DNA from 3 places in the Comamonas faecalis genome. Region 2 is predicted to be linked to each of the others. Evidence: riboswitches for the same ligand, from Rfam matches in the RefSeq annotation. Region 2 holds a riboswitch; each other region holds the start of a gene.
The links. A riboswitch is a leader RNA that binds a small molecule or an ion and turns the genes downstream of it on or off. The one in region 2 is predicted to bind cobalamin.
Positions count from the first base shown of each region.

Region 1: it holds a riboswitch for cobalamin, as region 2 does, so the genes downstream of both, ABD767_RS00260 (TonB-dependent receptor domain-containing protein) here and ABD767_RS10260 (ribonucleoside-diphosphate reductase subunit alpha) in region 2, are expected to answer to the same signal.
Region 3: it holds a riboswitch for cobalamin, as region 2 does, so the genes downstream of both, ABD767_RS12265 (TonB-dependent receptor) here and ABD767_RS10260 (ribonucleoside-diphosphate reductase subunit alpha) in region 2, are expected to answer to the same signal.

Region 1 is NZ_BAABBP010000001.1:50,215-57,757, reverse strand. Features, by position in the region: gene ABD767_RS00265 (cobyrinic acid a,c-diamide synthase CobB) at 1-925, opposite strand, end outside; gene ABD767_RS00260 (TonB-dependent receptor domain-containing protein) at 944-2,806, opposite strand; cobalamin riboswitch at 2,892-3,133, opposite strand; gene ABD767_RS00255 (cell division protein ZapB) at 3,201-3,425, shown strand; gene ABD767_RS00250 (cell division protein ZapA) at 3,422-3,760, shown strand; gene ABD767_RS00245 (EAL domain-containing protein) at 4,042-6,477, opposite strand; gene ABD767_RS00240 (cyclic di-GMP phosphodiesterase) at 6,474-7,543, opposite strand, start outside.
Region 2 is NZ_BAABBP010000016.1:30,783-38,325, forward strand. Features, by position in the region: gene ABD767_RS10245 (LrgB family protein) at 1-156, shown strand, start outside; gene ABD767_RS10250 (glutaredoxin domain-containing protein) at 164-421, opposite strand; gene ABD767_RS10255 (ribonucleotide-diphosphate reductase subunit beta) at 457-1,554, opposite strand; gene ABD767_RS10260 (ribonucleoside-diphosphate reductase subunit alpha) at 1,620-4,058, opposite strand; cobalamin riboswitch at 4,368-4,616, opposite strand; gene ABD767_RS10265 (MarC family protein) at 4,784-5,512, shown strand; gene ABD767_RS10270 (DUF445 domain-containing protein) at 5,751-7,079, opposite strand; gene ABD767_RS10275 (hypothetical protein) at 7,344-7,505, shown strand.
Region 3 is NZ_BAABBP010000023.1:5,044-12,586, reverse strand. Features, by position in the region: gene alaS (alanine--tRNA ligase) at 1-1,215, opposite strand, end outside; tRNA gene ABD767_RS12270 (tRNA-Gly) at 1,346-1,419, shown strand; cobalamin riboswitch at 1,560-1,826, shown strand; gene ABD767_RS12265 (TonB-dependent receptor) at 2,031-4,145, shown strand; gene ABD767_RS12260 (ABC transporter substrate-binding protein) at 4,174-5,214, shown strand; gene ABD767_RS12255 (iron chelate uptake ABC transporter family permease subunit) at 5,211-6,293, shown strand; gene ABD767_RS12250 (ATP-binding cassette domain-containing protein) at 6,290-7,078, shown strand; gene ABD767_RS12245 ((2Fe-2S) ferredoxin domain-containing protein) at 7,221-7,543, shown strand, end outside.

The DNA of each region.
Region 1 (7,543 bases), on a different contig from region 2:
CAATCTGCGCGGCGTGCAGCTCCGGATAGCCGCCAGGCAGCCACAGCGCATCGCACGCCGGCAGGCGGTCGCCGGCCAGCGGCGAGAAGAACACCACGCGGGCGCCCAGCCGCTCCAGGGTCTGGATGTTGGCCGGGTAGATGAAGGCAAAGGCCGCGTCGCGCGCCACCGCCACGGTGCGCCCGGCCAGTAGCGGCGGTACGACGGCCGGCGGCTGCGGCGCGAAATCGACCGCAAAGCACTGCAGCGCCGCCGCGTCCATCCGGCCCAGCGGCGTGGCGGCCAGCGCGTCGGCGGCGGCGTCCAGGCGCTCCAGCGCATCGGGCAGCTCGTGCGCCGCGACCAGGCCCAGGTGCCGCTCGGGCAGCAGCGGCCCGCCGCCCTCGCCCGCCAATCGAGGCAATGCGCCCAGCCAGTCGGCGCCATCCTTCAGGCCATCGCGCAACATCTGAGCGTGGCGTTCACCGGCCACACGGTTGGCCAGCACGCCGGCCCAGGGCAGGCCGGCGCGGTAGGTCTTGAGGCCATGGACGATGGCACCCAGCGTGCCGCCCATGGCTTGTGCATCGACCACGGCGAGCACCGGCATGCCGAAATACTCTGCCAAATCGGCCACGCTGTCCGCGCCGTCGAACAGGCCCATCACGCCCTCGACCAGGATCAGGTCGGCCTCGCGCGCCGCAGCATGCAGGCGCGCAGCGCAGTCCTCGGGGCCGGTCATCCACAGGTCGAGCTGCTCGACCGGCGCGCCGCTGGCCAGTTGGTGCCAGTGCGGGTCGAGGTAGTCCGGCCCGCACTTGAACACCCGCACGCGCCGCCCCTGCCGCGCGTGCAGGCGCGCCAGCGCGGCGGTGACGGTGGTCTTGCCCTGGCCGGAGGCACAGGCGGCAATCACCAGGGCGGGGCAGCGGGCTGAGATGGTCATCGCGTCTTCAATGCCGCGTCAGTACTGCGGCGCCCATTTCAGGCCGACGTAGAAGGTGCGGCCTGCGGTGGCGTAGTCCTTGGCCAGCACGTAGTCGCGGTCATTCAGGTTGTCCACGCGCGCCACCAGCTGCCAATCGCGCGCGAGGCGGGTGGAGGCACTCAGGTTGAGCATCCCATAACCCCCAAGCACCGTCGTATTCGCCGGGTTGTCATAGCGACGGCTGGCCAATTGCCACTCGCCACCCAGATTCCACCCTGCGAGGGCCGTTTCGGCGCCCAACGTGGCATAGCGCTTGGAACGGCGCGCCAGCAGCTTGCCCGTGTCACGGTCGCGGGGGTTTTGCCAGTCGATCGAGCCGTGCAGCAGAACCTGGCCCAGTTTGGTCGCTCCGGCCAGGGTTACGCCCTCCAGTTGCGCCTTGCCTACGTTGGCATAGCAACCCGGGTACATGCCAGCACTCCCCCCCGGGCACGGCCCCGGCCCCGAAACATAATTGATCAGGTTGCTGACCCTGTTGCGGTAGGCCGTCAACGACACGCCATGAACACCGTCCTGCCAGTGCAATCCCAGTTCTGCATTGCGGCTGGTCTCGGGTTGCAGCGTGGCATCGCCGTAGTCGCTGAAACGCTGATACAGCGTAGGCGCCCGGAACGCAGTGCCCACCGAGGCCGTGGCGCGCCAGTTCTTGACGAACTCATAGCCATAGGCGGCACTGCCCGTGGTCTTGCCGCCAAATTCACTGTCGCGATCATGCCGTGCATTGAGCTGCAGCGTATGGGCGCCGGTACGCAGGCCATAGCCCAGCGCCAGCGCGTTTTGCGCACGTTGACGATCATGGTCGATCGATGTGCTCTCCAGGTGGTCTTCTCGCCGCTCCAATGTCGCGCTCAACTGGTGAATGCCGAAGTGCCAGTCGTTCTGGAAGAGGTAGCCGCGCAGGCGGGTCTCGGTCAAATAGGGCGAGGGCCGGGTTTCATAGCGGTCGCGCGACTCGGAAACAGACAGGCGGGTGCTGTAGTGCTCCGTCCAGCGCGCCTGCCAGTTCAAGCCCAGCGCCTGGGTGCGCCGCAGGTTGCGGTCATCGGCGGCGCTGGTGTCATAGCCACTGTTGGTGTCGTTGTACAGCAACGAGCCTTCCAGCCGGTGCGCGTCGTCGATTTGAAAGCCAAGGCGGCCGTTGGCGGCGGTGCTGCGGTAGCCGTCACGGTCGGGGTTGTGGCCAGCGTTGGTCTTGCTGTCAAAGCCCTTGCTGGTCTCGCGCGCCACGCCAAGCGCGTAGTCCCACGCGCCCGTGGCGCCGCTCACGCCCGCCTCGCCGCGCCAAGTGCCGTGCGATCCCGCGCCAACACCCACATAGGGCGCCATGCCGGCCTCGCCCTTCTTGGTAAAGATCTGAACGACACCGGCAATCGAATCCGAGCCATACACCGCTGCGGCGGGGCCACGCAGCACTTCGATTCGATCGACCATCGACAGCGGCAAAGCCTCCCAGCTCGCACCACCGCTGCCGGCCTGGGAATCCATGCGAATGCCGTCGACGTACACGGCGGTGTAGTTGGTGGACGCGCCGCGCAGGTACAGGCTGGAGCTGGTGCCTGGCCCGCCATTGCGCACGAACTGCACACCCGGCAACCGCGCCAGCACGTCCACCAGGCCGGTGGCACCGCTGCGTTCTATGGTTTCACGGTCGACGATGGACACGTCGGCCACGACGTCGGTCAAAGGTTGCGCGATGCGCGTGGCGGTCACCACGGTCTCCTGCAACTGGCTGGCGGGCGTGAGCAGCGCCACCTGGGTCTGCGCCTGGACTGCCACGGCAGCGCACAGCGCCAAAGGCAGGGCGGCCATGCGCATCGGAATGGAACGAGAAATCGACATGGGAAATAAATAAGAATCGTCGCCACCACCGACCTCCCCGTCGGCATCTGGGCACCACGGCCTCGTCGCGCTTGCAGACAGGCGCGTCAAAACCACCGTGTTGGCCGGTATCCGGGCTGGCGAAACGCCCTGGCAGCGCCTTCCCAAGCACTTGTTCAAGGCGCTCAGTGGCTGTGTTGCTGGAGGGTGGACCGGTGCGATCCGTTCGCTGACCGTTGCGGGGGCAGCGCAGGCTCGGCGCCACCGTGGCGGTGGCTACCTCCCTGCTTCCCGTTGAACTGCGGCGTGTGAACCACGACCGCGAGCACCAACGCCGGCGATTCTATCGCTGTCTGGCGCGCCACTTCCTTGGAGCGCATTGACAATCTCGGCACGCTCTTACAATACCGGCCCTATGGCCTCACCCTCTCCCATCGATCAGGTCGCCGAGCGCATCGAGCGCCTGCTGCTGCGCCACGCCGAGTTGCAGCGCACCAATGCGCTGCTGTCCGAGCAGGTGGCAACGCTGACGCAGGAGCGCGACTCGCTCAGGTCGCGCCTGCAGGCGGCGCGCGCGCGCATCAACACATTGATCGAGCGCCTGCCCAGCGCCTCACAGGATCAGGAGCAGCAGCCATGACGTCCCGACAGATCGAAGTGCAGATCCTGCAGCAAAGCTATCTTCTGGCCTGCCCCGAGGGGCAGGAGACGCGGCTGCTGGAGGCGGTCGAGCGCGTGGATACGGCGATGACGCGCATCCGCGACGCGGGCAAGGTACGTGCACGCGAGCGCATCGCGGTGCTGGCGGCGCTCAATCTGGCTTTCGAGATTGCCGACCAGCACGCGGCGGCGGCCAGTACGCCCGCCCCGGCGCCGCGCGACGATGACGCGCTGGCGCCTGAAGACGGCGCGCGGCTGCAAGCACTGGCCGCGCGCCTGGACGAGGTGTTGGGCGACGACGGGCGCCTGCTGTAGGCGGCTGGCCTTTTCGGCCCATGTTGCACTGCGAATCGGGGGCACGCGGCGGATGAATTTGCCGCCGGCAGGGCTTACAATGAAATCGTCTGCGGAGTTGCCGGGCTTTATAGTTCCTTGAACCAATGCTCCTTGAGCTCGGGTCTGGTACATCGCCTGGCGGGCGTGATCATCTCGCGTCAGATGAACCCAACGCCTAGCTGCCCGGACCCACCTGAACCCCCGGTTCAGGATGACGGCCCGGCACCTTCCGCAGACACCTTCCCTTTTTTGAGCGCCAGCTACCCTTGCTGGCAGGTGGCGCGCAGTTTGACGCCCAGTTCTGCCGCAGGCAGCGCCGGCGCGCACAGAAACCCCTGGAAGCTGTCGCAGGCCATGTCCTGCAGGATCTTGCGCTGCGCTTCGGTCTCGACGCCTTCGGCCACCACCTTCATGCGCAGGGCGCTGCCCATGTTCAAAATGGCCTGCACGATGACCAGGTCGTCGCCGTCTTCGGCCAGCCCCTGCACGAAGGAGCGGTCGATTTTCAGCTTGTAGATGGGCAGGCGCTTGAGGTAGGCCAGGCTTGAGTAGCCGGTGCCGAAATCGTCGATGGACAGCCCCACGCCCAGTTGCGCCAGGGCGCTCAGCAGGTGCTCCATCTCCTGTGCGTCCTGCAGCAGAATGCTCTCGGTCAGCTCCAGCTCCAGCAGGTAGGCCGGCAGGCCGGCAGCGGCCAGCAGCCGGGCCACGCGCTCGACATAGCCGGGCTGGCGAAATTCCAGCGCCGAGACGTTGACCGACACCGCCAGCGGCGTGCCCGCCTGCAGCCAGTGCAGCGCCTGCTGCACGGCCTGCTCCATCACCCACTCGCCCAGCGTGACGATGTAGCCCGACTCCTCCGCCAACGGGATGAACACGCTGGGCGCGATGGCACCGATCTCGGGATCGGTCCAGCGCAGCAGCGCCTCTGCGCCAACGATGTCGCCGCTGGTCAGGCTGACCTGGGGCTGGTAGTGCACCCGCATGTGGCCCTGACCCAGGGCCTGGCGCATCGCGTGTTCGAGCTTGATGCGCGGCAGCAGGTCGGCGTTCATCTGCGGCTGGTAGAAGCCGTAGTTGCCGCGCCCGCGCTCCTTGATGCGGTACATCGCGATATCGGCCTGCTTGATCAGGTCGTCCAGCGTCTCGCCGTCGGTGGGGTACAGGCTCAGGCCCATGCTGCACTGCACCGAGAACTTGAGCTCGTCGAGCATGAACGGGTAGCTCATGGTCTCCAGCACGCGCTGGGCCACTTTTTGCGCCACCGAGGTGCCCGCGCCGTGCAAATAGATCACGAACTCGTCGCCGCCCAGCCGGCACAGCATGTCCACCGGGCGCAGGCAGGTCTGCAGGCGCTGTGCGACCAGCTTGAGCACCCGATCGCCAAAGGTGTGCCCCAGCGAGTCGTTGACGATCTTGAACCGATCCAGGTCCAGAAAGCAGATGGCAAAGCTCTGGCCCTGGCTGCGGGCCTGCTCGATCGCGGTGTTGACCCGCTGGCGCAGCATCAGGCGGTTGGGCAGGCCGGTGAGCACGTCGGTGTAGGCCAGCTCCTCGATGCGTTTTTGCGCCGCGTGCTGCGCGGTCAGGTCACGCAGAAAGCCGATGCTTTGCGTCAACCGCCCGGTCGCGTCGCGCAGCGCCACCCACGACAGCCAGACGACGCAGGGCGTGCCGTCGCTCGTCGGCAGGTGCAGTTCACCCTTCCAGACGCCGCAGTCCTTCCATTGCTGCTCGACCTGCGCCATGAAGGCGCTGGACGAGCGCGCATCGCACAGCAGATCGATGGCCGGGCGCTCCAGCACCTCTTGTGCAAACTGGCCCAGCAGTTGTTCTCCGCTGGGGTTGATGCGCACCACCTGGTGGCGCGCGTCGGCAATGAAAATGGCGTCCAGGCTGGACTCGAACGATTGCGCCGCCAGGCGCAGGTCGGCCTGATCCTGCAACTGCTGCGTGATGTCGCGAAAGGTGAAGATGCGTCCAACGGCGCGCCCCTTGACGCGCTGCGCCATCGAGCGGCGCTCGACGATCGTGCCGTCGTTCAAGTGCAACACGTCATGGCTTTCGTGCAGCGGGTCGAGCGTGATTTCGGTCAGCCGCTGCTCATAGGCCTGGGGGTCGGGCACCTGCTCGCGCATGAACGCGCTCATGGCTGGGGTGTTGCGCTTGCGCACCAGTGCGCGCGGCAGCTTCCAAATCTGCACCAGGCGCTCGTTGAACACGCGAATGCTGCCGTCCAGATTGCAACTGAGCACGCCGTCGGCGGCCGAGTCGAGCGTGGCCTTGAGCTCGGACTGCACCGCCTCCAGATCCTGCTCGCTGCGCTGCAGCGCAGTGATGCCGAGCATGGTCATCAACAGCCAGGGCCCGCCATCGGCCGGCGGGGCGTCCAGGCGCACGACGCGCCGCTGCACTGGCACCAGGCCATGGTTGCCGCGGTGCTCTACCACGGTACGCGAATGGATGCCGCGGCCGATCTCGGCCAGATCCTGGCCCCAGAAGACCAGGTCTTCGGGCGTGATCGCCAGCTCGCGCACCGCCAGGCCCTGCATGGCGTCAAGGTCGCGCCCGGTCAGCTGGGCTGCCTGGGCATTGGCGTAGCAAATGCGCAGGTCGCCGCCGTTGATCAGCCACGCGGCAACGTCCAGGCTGTCAACGATGCTGCGCCATGGCAAGGCGGACTGCGCGCGGGTCATGGCGCCTTGCCCTCCTCTGGCGGATCGGTGCGGACATTTTCAAAGAAATAGCAAAAATACTGCCGCACCGCGAAAAATTCGAGCATGTGCTGCGGCAGTTGCTCGGGCTTGAGGCTGCGCACGATGCCCAGGCCCTGGGCTTGCGCCAGATCGAGCAGCTGCGTGCGCGCCTCGTCTTCACCAAGGGCTGGATCGAACACCAGCACGCTGGGGCGCAGCGGATGGCGCGCATCGACCAGCACCACCTGCGCGTAGCGTTCGTCAGTGAGCTGCACCAGCGAGCCCGGCGGGTAGACGCCCATCATGCGGATGAACACCTCCAGCACCCAAGGGTCGAAGCGCGAGCGCTCGCGGGCATACATCTGCGCCAGCGCGTTGTGCGGCGTCAGCGACTGGCGACCATGCAACGGGTTGCACAGGCGGTCGTAGGCATTGACCACGGCCACGATCTTGCCCCACAGGCGCATGTCCTGGTCGCGCAGACGGCGCGGAAACCCGCTGCCGTCGGCCATTTCATGGTGCTGGGCAATGGCCTGCAGCACCTCCTCGTCCCAGCCCATGCGAGCACACAGGTCAACCGAAAAGGCTACGTGCTCCTCATAGCGCCTGAGGTCGGCCGGCGCCAGCGCCGTGCCGGGCTCGGCGATGTGCAGCGGCAGCAGCATCTTGCCCAGGTCATGCTGCAGCGCGGCCGCGGCCACGCCGCGCAATGCCTGCGCTGCCTCGCCCAGCGCATTGGCCAGCATGGTGGACAGCACCATCACGTTGACCGCGTGCATGGCGGTGCGCGAGCCATGGACGTCGGGCAGCAGCCGTATGGCAAAGGGCTGGGCGCCCAGCAGCTCGGCAACGAAGTCCTCGACCAGCGCCTGCACCTGCATGCGCGCCTCGGCGGGCGCAACCATCACCGTGCTGCACACTCCCTGGTACAGATCGGCCAGGCGGTAATACTGCTCTTCGCACGCCACAAAGGCGGTGTCCCATTCTTCGCGGGGGTTGAGCAGTGCCCGCTCCCGGTCTGCCCTGTCTCGCGCCGATGGGGTCAATGGGGTCGGCGCCGTTGCCG
Region 2 (7,543 bases):
CTGGGCACGGCCTCGCACGGCATTGGCGCGGCGCACGCGCTGCAGGTGCACCCCAGCGCCGGCGCCTACGCCGGCCTGGCGCTGGGCCTGCAGGTGCTGCTGGCCGCGCTCTTGATGCCGCTGGTGTTTCGCTGGCTGCCGGCTTCGTTGTTCTGAAATCCGCTCAAGCGGCCTGCGCCTGCGACTGGCGCAGATACGCACGCAGCTCGTCGTAGCCGCCGACGTGGTGGGCATCTTCGCCGCTGCGCACAAAAATCTGCGGCAGGCCGCGCACCGGCCGGCCGACCCTGGCCTGCAGCGCCTCGGCGCTGTAGTCGGCGTCCAGCTTGAGCAATTGGTGCGCCAGCGACTGGATCTGGCACAGCATGCGCGCACGCTCGCAGTTCACGCAGCCGTCCTTGCCGTAGATGATGATTTCCATGAAGTTCTCCTGGTGAGGGTGGGAATGGGAATGGGTCAGAAATCCACGTCGAAGACGAGGTTCTCGTCGGTGCGGCGCATTACGCCGACCTTGTAGGCGGCAATGTCCTGCTCCTGCGGCGAGGCCTGGGTCTTGGAGATGTTGAGCCACTTCTCCATGAACTTCAGCGGGTTGTGCGCGGGCAGTGGGTAGCGCTCGGTCGTCAGGCCAAACAGCTGGTAGACGTCCTTGGCGCAGTACAGCGTCCAGGCCGACAGGCGCTCGGCGTTCATGCCGACGAGCTCGCGCCCTTCGGAGAACAGGTAGGCTATCCAGCGCAGCTCGCTGTCGATCACTTCCTCGATCATTTTTTCGATCTGCGGACGGCACTGGGCAAACGCCGCCTGGCCGCGCTCGGTGGCCAGTTCGTTCTTGAGCACGGCGCGGTCGAGCTCGACGTGGATTTCCAGCTCGTCCTGCGCGATCTTCTGGATGGCCTTGCCGATCGGCTGGAACAGGCCGGTATCGCAGATGGCGAAGGTGACGGCAAAGCTGGCCATGAACTGGATGCGCTCCATGCACAGCAGCGCGACGATGGTCATGAACACCGCGTTGTAGGTGGCCTGGTCGTTGGCGATCTGGCCCAGGGCGTATTTGTGCGAGGCCTCGTAGCCGGCGGCAAAGGCGCGCGCCACCTCGCCCAGGCGCTCGTGCGCCTCCTGCACGCGCAGGATTTCGTCCAGGATGACGCTGGGATCGTCGAACGAGTTGCGCACGATCTCTGAATAGGTGGCGGCGTGCACCACCTCGTTGTCCGAGATGCGCTGCCAGGCGGCCCACAGCTCGCTGGAGGTGATGAAGGGCGCGAGCACCGGCGCGATGGCGCGGGACGCCACCGAGTCGGCCTCCCACTGCCAGGCCAGCGTCTTGATCATCATGTCGTAGGTGGCGCGCGAGCAGCTCTTGAAGTCGGCGTTGCACGACGAGTAGTCGAACTCGTTCTCGTCCCAGTCCAGCGACTTCTGCGCCTTGTAGAGCTTCCAGATCTCGGGGTAGTGGCGGTTGACGGTGTCGAACAGGCCAGGGCGCTGGCCCAAGAGCAGCAGCGGCTTTTCGTAGTCGGTCTTGTCGTAGTTGAAGACGGTCTCAAGCATGGTGTGTCCTCGCAATCAAGGGGTTGTCTTTCTCCTTCCCCCTCTGAGGGAGGGAGCGGGAGCGGTTACAGCGTGCAGGCTTCGCAGTCGCTGTCCTGCGTATCGGCGGCGGCGGGTGCCGATTCGGCGGCCGACACCGTATCGGCCACGGCGCGCATGCCGTTGGAAGTCTTCTGATTCATGTAGTACTTGGACTTCAGGCCCAGCTTGACGCGGTAGAGGTAGTCCTCGATCAGCTCGGACGAGGAGATCGACGCGTCGCCGATCACGCGGCGGTAGAAGTCGGCCGAGATGCCCTGGTCGGTCCACTTCTGCACGATGGCGTACATCTCGGTCATGTCGCGCGTCGGCACGTCCCAGGCCGATTCGTAGCGCCCGGCCAGCGTGTCGCCCTCGGGCGCGGCCCAGTAGTTGACGCGCTGGTTGTCGGTCTTGATCAGCGTCAGCTCGCGCACCGGGTACAGGCCGTTGGTCGTGCCCGAGGCGTTGGCGCTGGTCTCGGTCGGCATGTGGGCGACGAGCACCGAGTTGCGGATACCGCCGTTGGCGACGATCTCGCGGCGCAGCGCCTCCCAGTCGTAGCGCGGCGCGAACGGCGCGATCTTCTCGACGTGCGGGTTGCTGGTGTCGGTGGGCAGCCAGCCCTGGGGCCAGCGCGTCTTGTGCATCCAGGGCGCGTTGCCCAGCTCCTGGCCCAGCTTGAGGCTGGCGCGCAGCAGGTGGTAGTAGTGGCGCTCGGCCACTTCGTGGATGAACTGCTTGCCCTCGGTGGTGGTGTAGCGCTGGCCGTTTTTGGCCATCAGGTGCGCCAGGCCCAGGATGCCGACGCCCGCGTTCAGGCGCTGGCGGCTGGTCACGCCCACCTGGGGCAGCTCGTAGTGCGCGAGATGAATGCACTTGTCGATCATCAAGAGCGCGTAGTAGGCCACCTCGGCGTACTGCTCCTCGGACTCGACGTTGGAGACGACGATGCCTGCCAGGTTGCAGGTGGCGACCTCGGGAGCGCTCCTGCGCACGACGGACTCGATCGGCACGCCGTCGATCTCGTCGCCCGCCTGCAGGTCGTCGGGCCACTGCGGGCCGCGCTGCGTGGCCACCTGCGCCTTGCCCGGCAGCTCGCGGCGCGTGCCGTCGATCAGTTGCACTTCGACGAAGGAGATGTCGTCCTCGGCGTACAGCTCGGTGATGTGGTTGTAGGCGGCCGTCGGCAGGGCGATCTCGGCGCACAGGTTGGAGCTGTGGATGGTGTCCTTGAAGGGGGTGTGGCGGTTCATCTCCGAGATGTTGTGCTCGTAGACGCGGCCGGTCTCGTTCCACTCGTTGCTGGCGGTAATGAGCAGCTCGCGCGCGCTGACCCACTTCTTCTCGAAGCCCTCGTCGGCCTCGTAGCGGGCATAGATGCGTTCGAACTCGGCCTCGTCGCCGCTGTACAGCGCGCCGTAGAGGTCGGGCGCGGTGTGGCAGTTGAAGAGAAAGATATCCTCGTTACGCGCCACCTTGCGCGCGAAGAAACGGTTGCCGCCCCAGGAGTAGTCCATGCCGCGGATCTTCTTGTCCTCGGTGGACATGGGGTTCTTCAGTCGCAAGAGCGTATCCACCTCGGGATCGAAGATGGGGAAGTAGGTGGTGCAGGCGCCGCCGCGGCCGTTCTGCAGGTTGGATTTCACTTCCGCCACCAGCGCGCGGTAGTAGGGCAGCTTGCCCTGGTGGCGGATCACGCCGCCGCGCACCGGGTCGTTGACCGAGCGCGTCGCCATGTGCGCGCCAATGCCCGCGCTCATATAGGTCATGGTGTTGGCGATGTGGTTGCCCACGGCGATCGAGCGCGCGTTGTCGGCCACCGTGTACAGGCAGCAGCTGGCGTAGCCGCGCAGCGGCGTGCCCAGGTTGACGTGGTTGGGCGTCGGCGCGTTGATGCGATTCTTCGACAAATGCTCGTAGAAGCGCTGCACGTCGCGCATGCGCCGCTCGCGCGGCTGGTCCACCGCCAGCGCCATGGCCATGCGCATATAGATGAACTGCGGCGACTCGTAGTACACGCCGGCCACGCGGTCGGCAATCGCGTACTTGGTCAGGTGGGTGTGCAACTGGTAGTGCGCGTACTCGAAGTCGCGCTCATGGTCGATCCACTCCTGGATCACCGCGTACTCGGACGCGGAGTAGTCGAGCATCTCCATGAAGCCCAGCTGCTGCAGCTTGCGGTGCAGCTCCAGCACCGTGGGGCGGCTGTTGCGGTACAGGTCTTTGCGGATCAGCGTCGCATACAGGCGCCCGGCCATGCGGTTGTACGACCAGGTGTCAAAGTTCAGGCAGGTGCGGATCAGCTGCTGCTGCAGCTCGCGCGAGGTGGCGGTGGTCGAGAGCGTGGAAACCGCTTCGAGCACGGCCGAGGGCCAATCGACAGCGTCGCCCAGCGTCTGTGCGGCCCACTGGCCCCACTGGTTGAGTTTGTAGGGGGTGAACGGCTCGACATGGCCGTCGCGTTTGATGATGAGTTCGAGCACGCAGGCATCCCTCGGAGGCGCACCGCAGACAGGCTGGCGGCGCGCAGACCAATCACCTGCTCCCTCGCGCAGGACCGGTGGGGACGTGGGGGAAAGCGCGCGCACGGCCGAACCCCGTCGGCCCGGCCTGCGACGCACCTCCCCGCGGAAGACGCCACCCGCACCGCCGCGGCGGCGGCAGTGTGTCGGCAGGTCTTCGGACTCGTGGCACGGAGGCTGCGCGCTTGCGCCTTTCTCCACCTACTGGACCTCGCTTCCCGGATGCTGGCATCCAGTGCTGAGAATGTCCCGCATCACTCCCTGCGGTCTGTGACAGCGCAGCCTCGGGCGGTCTGCTGCGTTGCTTTTCTTGCCGATAGCTGCGGCTATCGGCAAGAAAAGCGCCTTGCATCCCATCCCGATCTGCACTGCCACCGACGCGCGAGGGTGACGCAGAACATTCTTGAGGCCGGTCGCATTCCACTTACCGCTGCGGGGCAGCTCCGGGTTCGCACCGGATTCCCTTTTCAATCCCTCCGCTGCACGCAGCGGCCGGATACCGACGGACGCAATATATAGCGTTTTTCCACCGAGAAAAACCATAGATATGGTTTTCCCCAAAAAACCACGGTGCGCACGCGGCACGGTTGGCCGGGTCTGCCCGGGCGCACGCAGGCAAGGGGCAGGCTTGCCGGTATACATTCGCGCTGCGGCCCTGGATGCCGCGTCCTTCCCCCTCGCTGCCCATGGAAAACATCGCCCTCCCCCTGCTGGCCGCCTTTGGCAAAAGCCTGCTGTTCGTGCTGGCCGGCATTCTGCCGATCATCAACCCGCTGGCATCGGCGCCGATCTTCGTGGACATGACGCGCGGCCTGAGCGACGAAAGCCGCGCCCATCTGTCGATGAACATCGGCAAGCATGTGTTCGTGCTGATCGTCGCCGCGATGTTGCTGGGATCGCATGTGCTGCATTTCTTCGGCGTATCACTGCCCGTGGTGCGCGTGGCCGGCGGGCTGATCGTGGCGTCGATTGCCTGGCGCATGCTCAACGCACAGCAGACCGTGAGCGACGACGCAACGCAAATGGCGCAGTCGCTGACCGAGGAAAAGGCGCGCATCAAGGCGTTTTACCCGCTCACCTTTCCGCTGACCTGCGGGCCAGGGACGATTGCAGTGGCGATTGCGCTGGGCGCCAGCCTGCGCACGCGCAGCAGCTGGACGCTGTCGATGGCCAATGTGGCCGGTGGCCTGGTGGCGGCGCTGCTGCTGGGGCTGCTGATTGCGGTGACGTTTCGCTACGCCAATCAGTTGCTTCACCGCCTGGGCGACGTGGGCCAGATCGTCTTTCTGCGCCTGATGGCCTTCATCCTGCTGGCCGTGGGCGTGGAGATCGTCTGGGACGGCGTGCAGGCGCTGCTGCTGTCGGTGCAAAGCGCAGGCGCGGGGGCCATCGACCTGCCGCCGGCGATCGATTGATTGATTCCATTTCTATTGATTCGGCCCTTTGAAGTAGCAATTTTTCGTCATTGCGGCGAAGGCCGCAATCCATGACTTCCTCTCAAAGGCACTGGATCCCGGCCTTCGCCGGGATGACGAGTTCAAACATCACAAGGCCGGAGCAATATATCAACCGATTACTTTGTCGGCTTCGCTTGTCGTGCTGCAGCACTGTCTGCGCTTCACCTTCGCGTACTCGATCGATATAGAAATGGAATCAGCCGCTCGCCAAAGCCCAGAGCGCACCGGCATTGCCGACCGCGAACAGCAGCAGCCCGATCAGCCCGCCGACGACGGTGCCGTTGATGCGGATGACCTGCAGGTCGCGCCCGATGTGCAGCTCCACCAGGCGCGACATCTCCTGCGCGTCCCAGCGCGCAATGGTGGCGCGGATGTGGTCGGCCACCGACTGCGCCACCTCAGGCGCGAAGCTGGCGGCCCACAGCTGCAGGCGCACGTTCAGGCGCACGCGCAGCGCCGCGTCCTGCGCCAGCGCCTGCCCCAGCCACTGGCCCATCTGCGTCACGCTCGCCGACAGGCGCGACCCCTCGTCGCGCAGGTCGGCGCGCAGGCGCCGGCGCAGCCCGCGCCACAGGCCGTGCACATAGTGCGCCAGGCGCTCGTCGCTTTGCAGAAAGTCGCGCATCGCATCGCCCCGGCGGCGCCAGTCGGGGTCGCTGTCCAGGCGCTCGATCAGGCGCGCCAGCGCCGCATCCAGCGCGCCGCGCAGCTCGTGCTGCGGGTCGTCGGCCAGGTTCTTCAGCAGTTGGTCGACCGCATGCGTGACCGCGTCCGCGCCCTTGTCGGTCAGCCACTCGGTGGGCAAAACCCGCTGCTTGAGCGGATGCTCGCGGCGCAGCCACTGCGCCAGCGTATCGGCCACCAGCGTGCGCGCGCCCTCGCTGCGCACGCGCTCGCCCAGCTGGGCCAGCAGCGCGTCCAGCAGCACCTGGTGGCGCCCCTCGCGCGTGAGCGCGGCCAGCGCCGCCGCCGAACTGCGCGACAGGTCGAGCTGCCCCACCAGCGAGCGCAGCGCCCGCACCAGCAGTTGCTCGACGGGCTGGTCTTCGACGGCGTCCAGCAGCATGCGCACCAGGCGCGCGGCCTGGCGCCCGAGCAGGTCGGCGTTGTCGGGCGCGGTCAGCCACTGCGCCAGCAGATCGGCCGGGTCGTGGCGGCGGATCATCGTGACCAGCGACGGTGCATCGAGGAATTTGTCGCGCACGAAGGCCGATAGATTGGCGCCGATGCGCGCCTGGTTGCGCGCAATGATGTCGGTGTGGCGTGCCAGCAGCGGCAGCGGAATGCGCCGAAACAGCGCGGAGACCGCGAACCAGTCGGCCAGCGCGCCGACCATCGCCGCCTCGGCGACGGCGCGCACGCAATCCACGGCCAGGCCGCGGGGCAGGAAATGGGTCAGGACGAAGACGGCCACCACCGCCAGCAGCAGCCCCGTGGCCTGGTGCTTGGCACGCCGAAGCAGCCGGGCGTGCTCGTCGGGTGCAGCCGATTGCTGCGATTCATGATCCGCGGAAAAGGCTTGCATGCCCGTGAGCATAGCCGCGGCGCGGGCAGGCCGCACCCCTCTTCGGCGGCCTGACGCTATGTCGACGTGCCTGGCGCGCTCCCGCGGCTGTTCAGGCTATCGTGCTGGTCGAGCTCGCGCAGGCGCCGGAGGTTCTCCTGCATGGCTTCGCGCTGCGCGCGCGTGAGCGGCGCAGGCAAGGGGCCGCGGCGCGCGGCATCCCGGTGGTCGCCCGCCCCGTCGGAGCCGGGCACTGGCCCCCCCGGATCGGTGGTGTATCTGGGCATGATTTCTTCCCTTCTTACGTTGCGCCGCTGGCTGCTGGGCCAGACCATGCCCGACTACAGCAAGCTGGCCACCCTGGCGACCTGGCTGAACCTGTCGGTGGCCGACCTGTACGACCCGCAGGGAAGCCCCCATCGGGTACAGGAAAAGCAACCCCAGTGACATGCCGGCCTGGGCTACCAGGATCGGGAGCTGTTCGA
Region 3 (7,543 bases), on a different contig from region 2:
CGGAAAGCCGAAGGTGTCGTGCAGCTTGAAGGCCACGTCGCCGGCCAGCACCCGGGCGCCGCCTGCCAGCGCGCCGTCCAGGATTTCCATGCCGTGCGCCAGTGTCTCGAAGAAGCGCTCCTCCTCTACGCGCAGCACTTCGGTGATGCGCTCTGTCTGCTGCGCCAGGCGCGGGTAGGCGTCGCCCATTTGCGCGACGAGATCGGCCACCAGCTTGTGGAAGAACGGCGTCTTCTGCCCCAGCTTGTAGCCGTGGCGGATCGCGCGGCGGATGATGCGCCGCTGCACATAGCCGCGGCCCTCGTTGCCGGGAATCACGCCGTCGGCCACCAGGAAGGCGGTGGCGCGGATGTGGTCGGCAATCACCTTCAGCGACGGGTTGGCCAGATCCTGGCAGCCGGTCTCGCGCGCAGCGGCGGCAATCAATGCCTTGAACAGGTCGATCTCGTAGTTGCTGTGCACATGCTGCAGGATGGCGGCCAGGCGCTCCAGGCCCATGCCGGTGTCGACGCAAGGCGCGGGCAGCGGAGTGACCGAGCCGTCCTCCTTCATGTCGAACTGCATGAACACGTGGTTCCAGATCTCGATGAAGCGGTCGCCGTCCTCCTGAGGACTGCCCGGAGGGCCGCCGGGAATGTGGTCGCCGTGGTCGTAGAAGATCTCCGAGCACGGCCCGCAGGGGCCGGTGTCGGCCATCATCCAGAAGTTGTCGCTCTTGTACTTGCCGCCCTTGTTGTCGCCAATGCGAATCACGCGCTCGGGCGGCAGGCCGATCACCTGGGTCCAGATGTCGTAGGCCTCGTCGTCCTCGTGGTAGACGGTGGCCAGCAGCCTGTCAGCGGGCAGCCCGAATACCTTGGTCAGCAGCTCCCAGCCCCATTCGATCGACTCGCGCTTGAAATAGTCGCCAAACGACCAGTTGCCCAGCATCTCGAAGAAGGTGTGGTGGCGCGCGGTGTAGCCCACGTTCTCCAGGTCGTTGTGCTTGCCGCCGGCGCGCAGACAGGTCTGCACGCTGGCCGCGCGCACGTAGGGCCGCTTGTCGGTGCCCAGGAACACGTCCTTGAACTGCACCATGCCCGAGTTGGTGAACATCAGCGTCGGGTCGTTGCCCGGCACCAGCGGGCTGGATTCGACCACCGTGTGGCCCTTGGCGGCAAAGAATTCCAGAAAGGTGCGACGGATGTCGGCAACAGAAAAATACGGTGTGCTCATGGTGTTATGCGGCTACGAACGGCACGTCGCGAAGTCACTTGAGAACGCGCGCGCCACCCGTGGAAAAATCAACCGGCCATTATAGATTTGGCAGCCGCAGGCGCAGTCGACACCTATAATGCAAGGCTTCGCGGGTGTAGTTCAATGGTAGAACGGCAGCTTCCCAAGCTTCATACGAGGGTTCGATTCCCTTCACCCGCTCCAACAGGCTGCTTCACGGCCTGCCACGACCATCAAACCCGCATGCTCGCTCGACATGCGGGTTTTTTGTTGCATCGGTAAATACATTGCGCGGGTGCGCGCATCCGACTGCCGCAGCTCGTGCGCTGGCTGGTCGCCGCTATACTCGCTGCCCTGCAACAGGTGCCCGAGCGCGTAAGCGCCGGGTTCAACGGGAACAGGGTGCAAGGCCCTGGCTGCCCCCGCAACGGTCAGCAGATTTCCACGATTTCATCGGCCCATGTGCTTTGCGCGCACGGGCCGGCCACTGGCGTCTTACGTGACCTGAGAAGGTGCGCGGCGACGCCGGGAAGGCGAGGCGTGGGGCGCGCAATGCCATGGCATGTGCGCCAGCTGCAAGCCCGGATACCGGCCTGTTGAGCGCCGCCGTGCCGGGCCCGTCCCGGTGCGTTGCGGCATGCGCAACAGCCGCCTGCGGGGAGCAGCGGTGGTTGCCGGCGCGCGCGCCTGGGGCCCTCGGCCTGGTGCGTGCCATGGCACACCACCGGCGATGCAGGCTGCAGCATCTGGGGTGTCAGTCCATGGCCAGCCTGCCTGTTCTACGTTCGTCCGCGCGCCGTGCGCCGCGGTTTTCCTTGCATTCCCCGTTGGCCGGCGCGGCCGCGTTGGCCTGCCTGCTGGCGCCGCCGCTGGCGCATGCCGACGAGCCTGGCGTGGCCGCCGCAGCGTCCGAGCTGCCCGCGATGCGCGTCGTCGGCGAGCGCAGCGCAGGCCTGGGCCTGCAGCTGCCGTCGACCTCGGGCAGCCGCACCGGGATTGCGACGCAGGATTTGCCGGCCAGCTTGGCCTCTGTGGACGAGCAGACTTGGCAGGAGCGCGGCGATAGCCGCATGGCCGACATCATTGGCCGCACCGTGGGCATGACGCCGCTGTCGGCTACCAGCTACAGCAGCCTGTCGTTTTCCTCGCGCGGCTTTACCGGCACCAACTCGGTTGGTATTGCCGAGGACGGCGTGCGCCTGGGCGTGGCGTCCAGCACCACGCCCTATCCGGGCGACGGCTGGGGCTATGAGCGTGTCGAGGTGTTGCGCGGGCCGGCCTCCATCGTCTACGGCACGGGCACCGTGGGGGGCACGGTCAACGCGGTGCGCAAACAGCCCACGCGCGAGCCGCTGCGTGAAGTGTTGGCCGGCGCCGGCAGCGACGGCGCGGCCCGCCTGGGCGTGGGCCTGGCCGGCCCGCTGGGCGAGACGCTGAGCTACCGCCTTGACGTTTACGGCCAGCGCACCGACGGCGAGCGCCCGCTGAGCCAGGCCAGCACCGCCAAGCTGATGAGCACGCTGCGCTGGCAGCCCAGCGCCGCGCTGCGCCTGGAGCTGCTGGCTGACGTGAGCAACCAGCGGCCGGCGCGCTACTTTGGCGCGCCCACGTTGGGCGGGCAGTTTGTACCTGAGCTGCTGGGGCGCAACTTCAACACCGCCGACAGCGCCATTCACATTCAAGACCAGCGTCTGCGCGCGCGCGCCAGCTACCAAGTGAGCGACGCGCTGCATGTACGCAACGAGCTCTACCACTTCAAGGCCGACCGCTACTGGCGCAACATCGAGTCCTACCGCTATCTGCCGGCGACGCAGCAGATAAAGCTTGGCGACTATCTGGAGCTCGCGCACGATCTGGTGCAGACCGGCAACCGGCTGGAGGCGGCCCTGGAGGCCGGCGCGCACAAGCTGGTGCTGGGCTGGGAGGTGAGCAAGGCCCGCTTCAACTTCTCCCGCAACGACTACGCCGGCAGTGACCTCATCGGTGTCCATGACCCGTCGCTGGGCTACTGGCCCAATACCTCGCCGATGCTGCACACCTTGCGCACCCAGGCGACGACGCACGACTTCTATGCCGAGGATGCCTGGACGCTCAGCGAGCGTTGGCTGCTGCTGGCCGGCATTCGCCGTGACCTGACGAATTTCGAGCGCAATGATTTGGTGGGCCCCGACTCCTTTGGCAAGCACCTGGGCGGCACCGCGTGGCGTCTGGGCCTGACGCACAAGCTCGATGCCCAGACCCATTTGTACGGCCAGTTCTCGCAAGGCCACGATCCCGTCACCAACGTGCTGACGCTGAACCTGGGCAACCGCCCCTACAAGCTGACCACGGCGCGCCAGATCGAACTGGGCATCAAGCAGCAGTGGGCGCAGGGCCAGGGCGAGTGGACGGCTGCCGCCTATCGCATCGAAAAAAGCAACATCGTCACGCAGGACCGCGATGACAAAACCAAGTCGGTGCAGGGCGGCGAGCAGTCGTCGCAAGGCCTGGAGCTGAGCGCTGCGCTGCGCCTGTCGCCGCACTGGCGCATCGAAGGCAATTACGCCTTGGTGGATGCCCGTTATGACGAACTGATCAAGGGTGGCGTGGACCTGACGGGCAAGCGCCCACTCAACGTGGCGCGCCACAACGCCAACCTGTGGGCGCACTACACCACGCACAACGGCATGGGCCGCTGGCAGGCCTCGCTGGGGGCGCGCGCCGTCAGCAGCCGCTTTGCCGATGACGGCAACACCGCCCGCAGCGCCGGCTATACCGTGTGGGATGCGGCACTCAGCTGGAGCCCCCAGCCCAGCCAGACCTACCGCCTGACGCTGCGCAACCTGGGCGACAAGCTCTACACCTATTCGGCCGTCTCCAGCGCCAGCGCGTCGCAGGCCTACCCCGGCGAAGGTCGGCGGGTGGACGTGACGGCCGAATGGGTTTTTTGACAGCCGCGCAGGCAGCGCCTCTCCAAGCATGATTTCAGCTTTTCTTCCGTCAAAAGCAGGGAGCCTGGCCGCCGCGCTGGCGCTGCTGCTGGCTGCCTGCGCACCGGCGCAGGAGTCGGCGCAACCGCCGGCACAACAGCCGGCCGCACCCGTCGTGCCGGCTGCCGACGCATCGGTGCCGGTGCAGGCCAGCGTTTGCGGCCAGGTGGTGGACTATCCGACGGCGCCCGAGCGCGCCGTGGTGCATGGCATCAACCTGGTCGAGATGGTGCTGGCGCTGGGGCTGCAAGACCGGCTGGCCGGCTACGGCGGGCTGCGCGACATCACGCGCCTGCCGCCGGTCATGCAGGCACAACTGGCCAGCGTGCCCGACCTGTCGGGTGCCAGCATGAACCTGGAGACACTGCTGGGCGCGCAGGCCGACTTTGTCTTCAGCGGCTGGTCGTATGGCTTTCGCCAGGGCCAGGTCACGCCCGCCAGCCTGGCCGAGCTGGGCATCGCCAGCTACGTGCTGACCGAGTCGTGCATCCGCCAGGGCTCACGCGAGCGCGTGGCACTGGAAGACACCTTTGCCGACCTGCTGGCGTTGGGGCGGATTTTTCGCGTGCCCGAGCGCGCGCAGGCGCTGGTCGATGCCCAGCGCGCCGAGCTGGCGCGCATCACCACCGCCACCGCCGGTGTGGCGCGGCGCCCGCGCGTGTTCTTGTACGACAGCGGCACCGATATTCCCATCACCGCCGGGCGCTTTGCGATGCCGCACGCGATGATCGAGGCCGCTGGCGGCGAGAACCTGTTTGCCGACATCGCCAGCAGCTGGACGCGGGGCAACTGGGAGGACGTGATTGCGCGCGACCCCGAGTGGATCGCCATTGTCGACAACGATGTTCCCACTCCCGACGCCAAGCGCCAGTTTTTGCTCGCCCAGCCCGAACTAGCCCACCTGAGCGCCGTCCGCGAGCGCCGCTTTGTGCTGCTGGACTTTGCTGAGGCCACGCCCGGGCCGCGCAACGTCGCCGCCGTGCGCAAACTTGCCCACGCCCTGCACCCGGACAGGGTGCCGGCGCCATGAATCCCGTCCACCTCGCCCATGCGCTGCAGCGGCGCCACCTGGCCTGGTGGCTGGCCGCGTTGGCGGCGCTGCTGGCGCTGTCGCTGACGCTGGCGATCACGCTCGGGCCGGTGCGGCTGGCGGCCGGCCAGGTCTGGCAGATCACCGGGTTCGAGATCGGCCAGCGCCTGGGGCTGGATCTGGCGGCAGGCGACTGGAGCATCTCCCAGCAGCAGATCGTCTGGCGCGTGCGCCTGCCGCGCGTGCTGCTGGCGGCGCTGGCCGGCGCCGGGCTGTCGCTGGTGGGCGTGGCCATGCAGGCCATGGTGCGCAATCCGCTGGCCGACCCCTATTTGCTGGGCGTGTCCTCGGGCGCGTCGGTGGGTGCGGTGGCGGTGCTGGCCTATGGCGCGCTGGCCTTTGCCGGCGGCTGGGCGCTGCCGCTGGGGGCGTTTGGCGGCGCGCTGGCCGCCTGCGTGCTGGTCTATGCGTTGGCACATGCCGATGGGCGGCTGCAGGCGGCACGCCTCATCCTGGGCGGCGTGGCCATTGCCTACTGCCTGGGCGGCGTCACCAGCTTCATCGTGCTGACGGCCGACCAGCGCGAGCTGGCCAATTCGGTGCTCACCTGGACCATGGGCAGCCTTGCCGGCACCCGTTGGGACGAGTTGGGCCTGCCCAGCGCGCTGCTGCTGGCGGGCATGGCGCTGCTGCTGGTGCAAGCGCGCGCGCTGAACGCGCTGCTGACCGGCGAGGACAGCGCTGCCACGCTGGGCGTGGACACCCCGCGCACGCGGCGCTGGCTGTTCGTGCTGGTTTCGCTGGTCACCGGCACGCTGGTGGCGCTGGCCGGGCCGATCGGCTTCGTCGGCCTGGTGGTGCCGCATGTCACGCGCATGTTGGTGGGCGCCGAGCACCGGCGCGTGCTGCCCGTCTCGGCACTGGTGGGCGCCATCTTCCTGGTCTGGGCGGACGTGCTCTCGCGCACCGCGTTTGCCCCGGCCGAATTGCCGCTGGGCGTCATCACCTCGCTGGTGGGCGGGCCGTTCTTCGTCTGGATGCTCTACCGCCGCCAGACGGCGCAAAGGCTGCTGGCATGAGTGCTCCGGGCGCCCATCTGCAGGCCGATGGCCTGAGCTGGCAGGCGGCGGCCGCGCACATCGTGCGCGACGTGAGCCTGCATGCCGCACAGGGCGAGTTCGTCGGCCTGCTCGGGCCCAACGGCAGCGGCAAGTCCACGCTGCTGCGCATGGTCTACCGCGTGCTGCGGCCGGCTGGTGGCCGCGTGCGCGTGGCGGGCCGCGACGTCTGGCAGGCTGGCGCGCGTGAGAGCGCCCGCGCCATGGCTGTGCTCGCGCAGGAGGGCGGCGGCGCGTTCGACCTGTGCGTGCGCGACATGGTGCTGATGGGCCGCACGCCGCACCAGTCGCCGTTCGCGCGCGACAGCGACGAGGATCTGCGCATTGCCGCCGAAGCATTGGAGCGCACCGACACCGCGCATCTGGTCGAGCGCATGTTCTCCACCCTGTCGGGCGGCGAAAAGCAGCGCGTGCTGATGGCCCGCGCACTTGCGCAGCAGGCGCCGCTCTTGATCCTGGACGAGCCGACCAACCACCTGGACGTGCGCCACCAGTTCGCGCTGATGCAGCTGGTGCGCCGCCTGGGCCTGACCACGCTGGCCGCGCTGCACGACCTGCAACTGGCCGCGCACTACTGCGACCGGCTCTACCTGCTGCAGGACGGCGCGCTGGTGGCCCAGGGCACGCCGGCGCAGGTGCTGACGGCCAAGCACATCGCGCGCGTCTATGGCGTGCGCGCCAGCGTCACGCCGAGCGCGCACAGCGGCAAACCCGTGATCGAGTACCTGCCCGATGACTTGCGCTGACCCCCGCCTGGACTGCGAGCGCGCGGTGGTGCTGCTCGGGCGCGCCGGCTACGGCGGCGGCGCCCAGTAGGAGCTGGCGCAGCTGCGCGATCGGCTGGCGGCGGCGCTCACCGGCGCGCCGGTGCATGTGGAGGCGGCCTGCGTGGACCGCGCCGGCCCCGGCCTGCCGCAGGCGCTGGACGCCTGCCTGCGGGCGGCGCCGCGCGCGCGGCTCGTCGTGCTGCAGCCGGTCTTTGTGCCGGTCGACCCGGCGCTGCTGCGCTGGCTGCACAAGGTGGCGCAGCGCTGGCGCCACCGCCAGCCGCAGCCGGAGACACTGCCACGCATCGTGTTCGCACCGGCGCTGGGCGCGCTCGACGGCCTGGCGCCGCTGCTGGCGCGCAGCCTGGCGCAGGCGCAAGACCTGCCCGACGTGACGCAGACCCAGCCGAAGCAGTGGGAGCGCGACCCGCGCGCCTGGTCCGA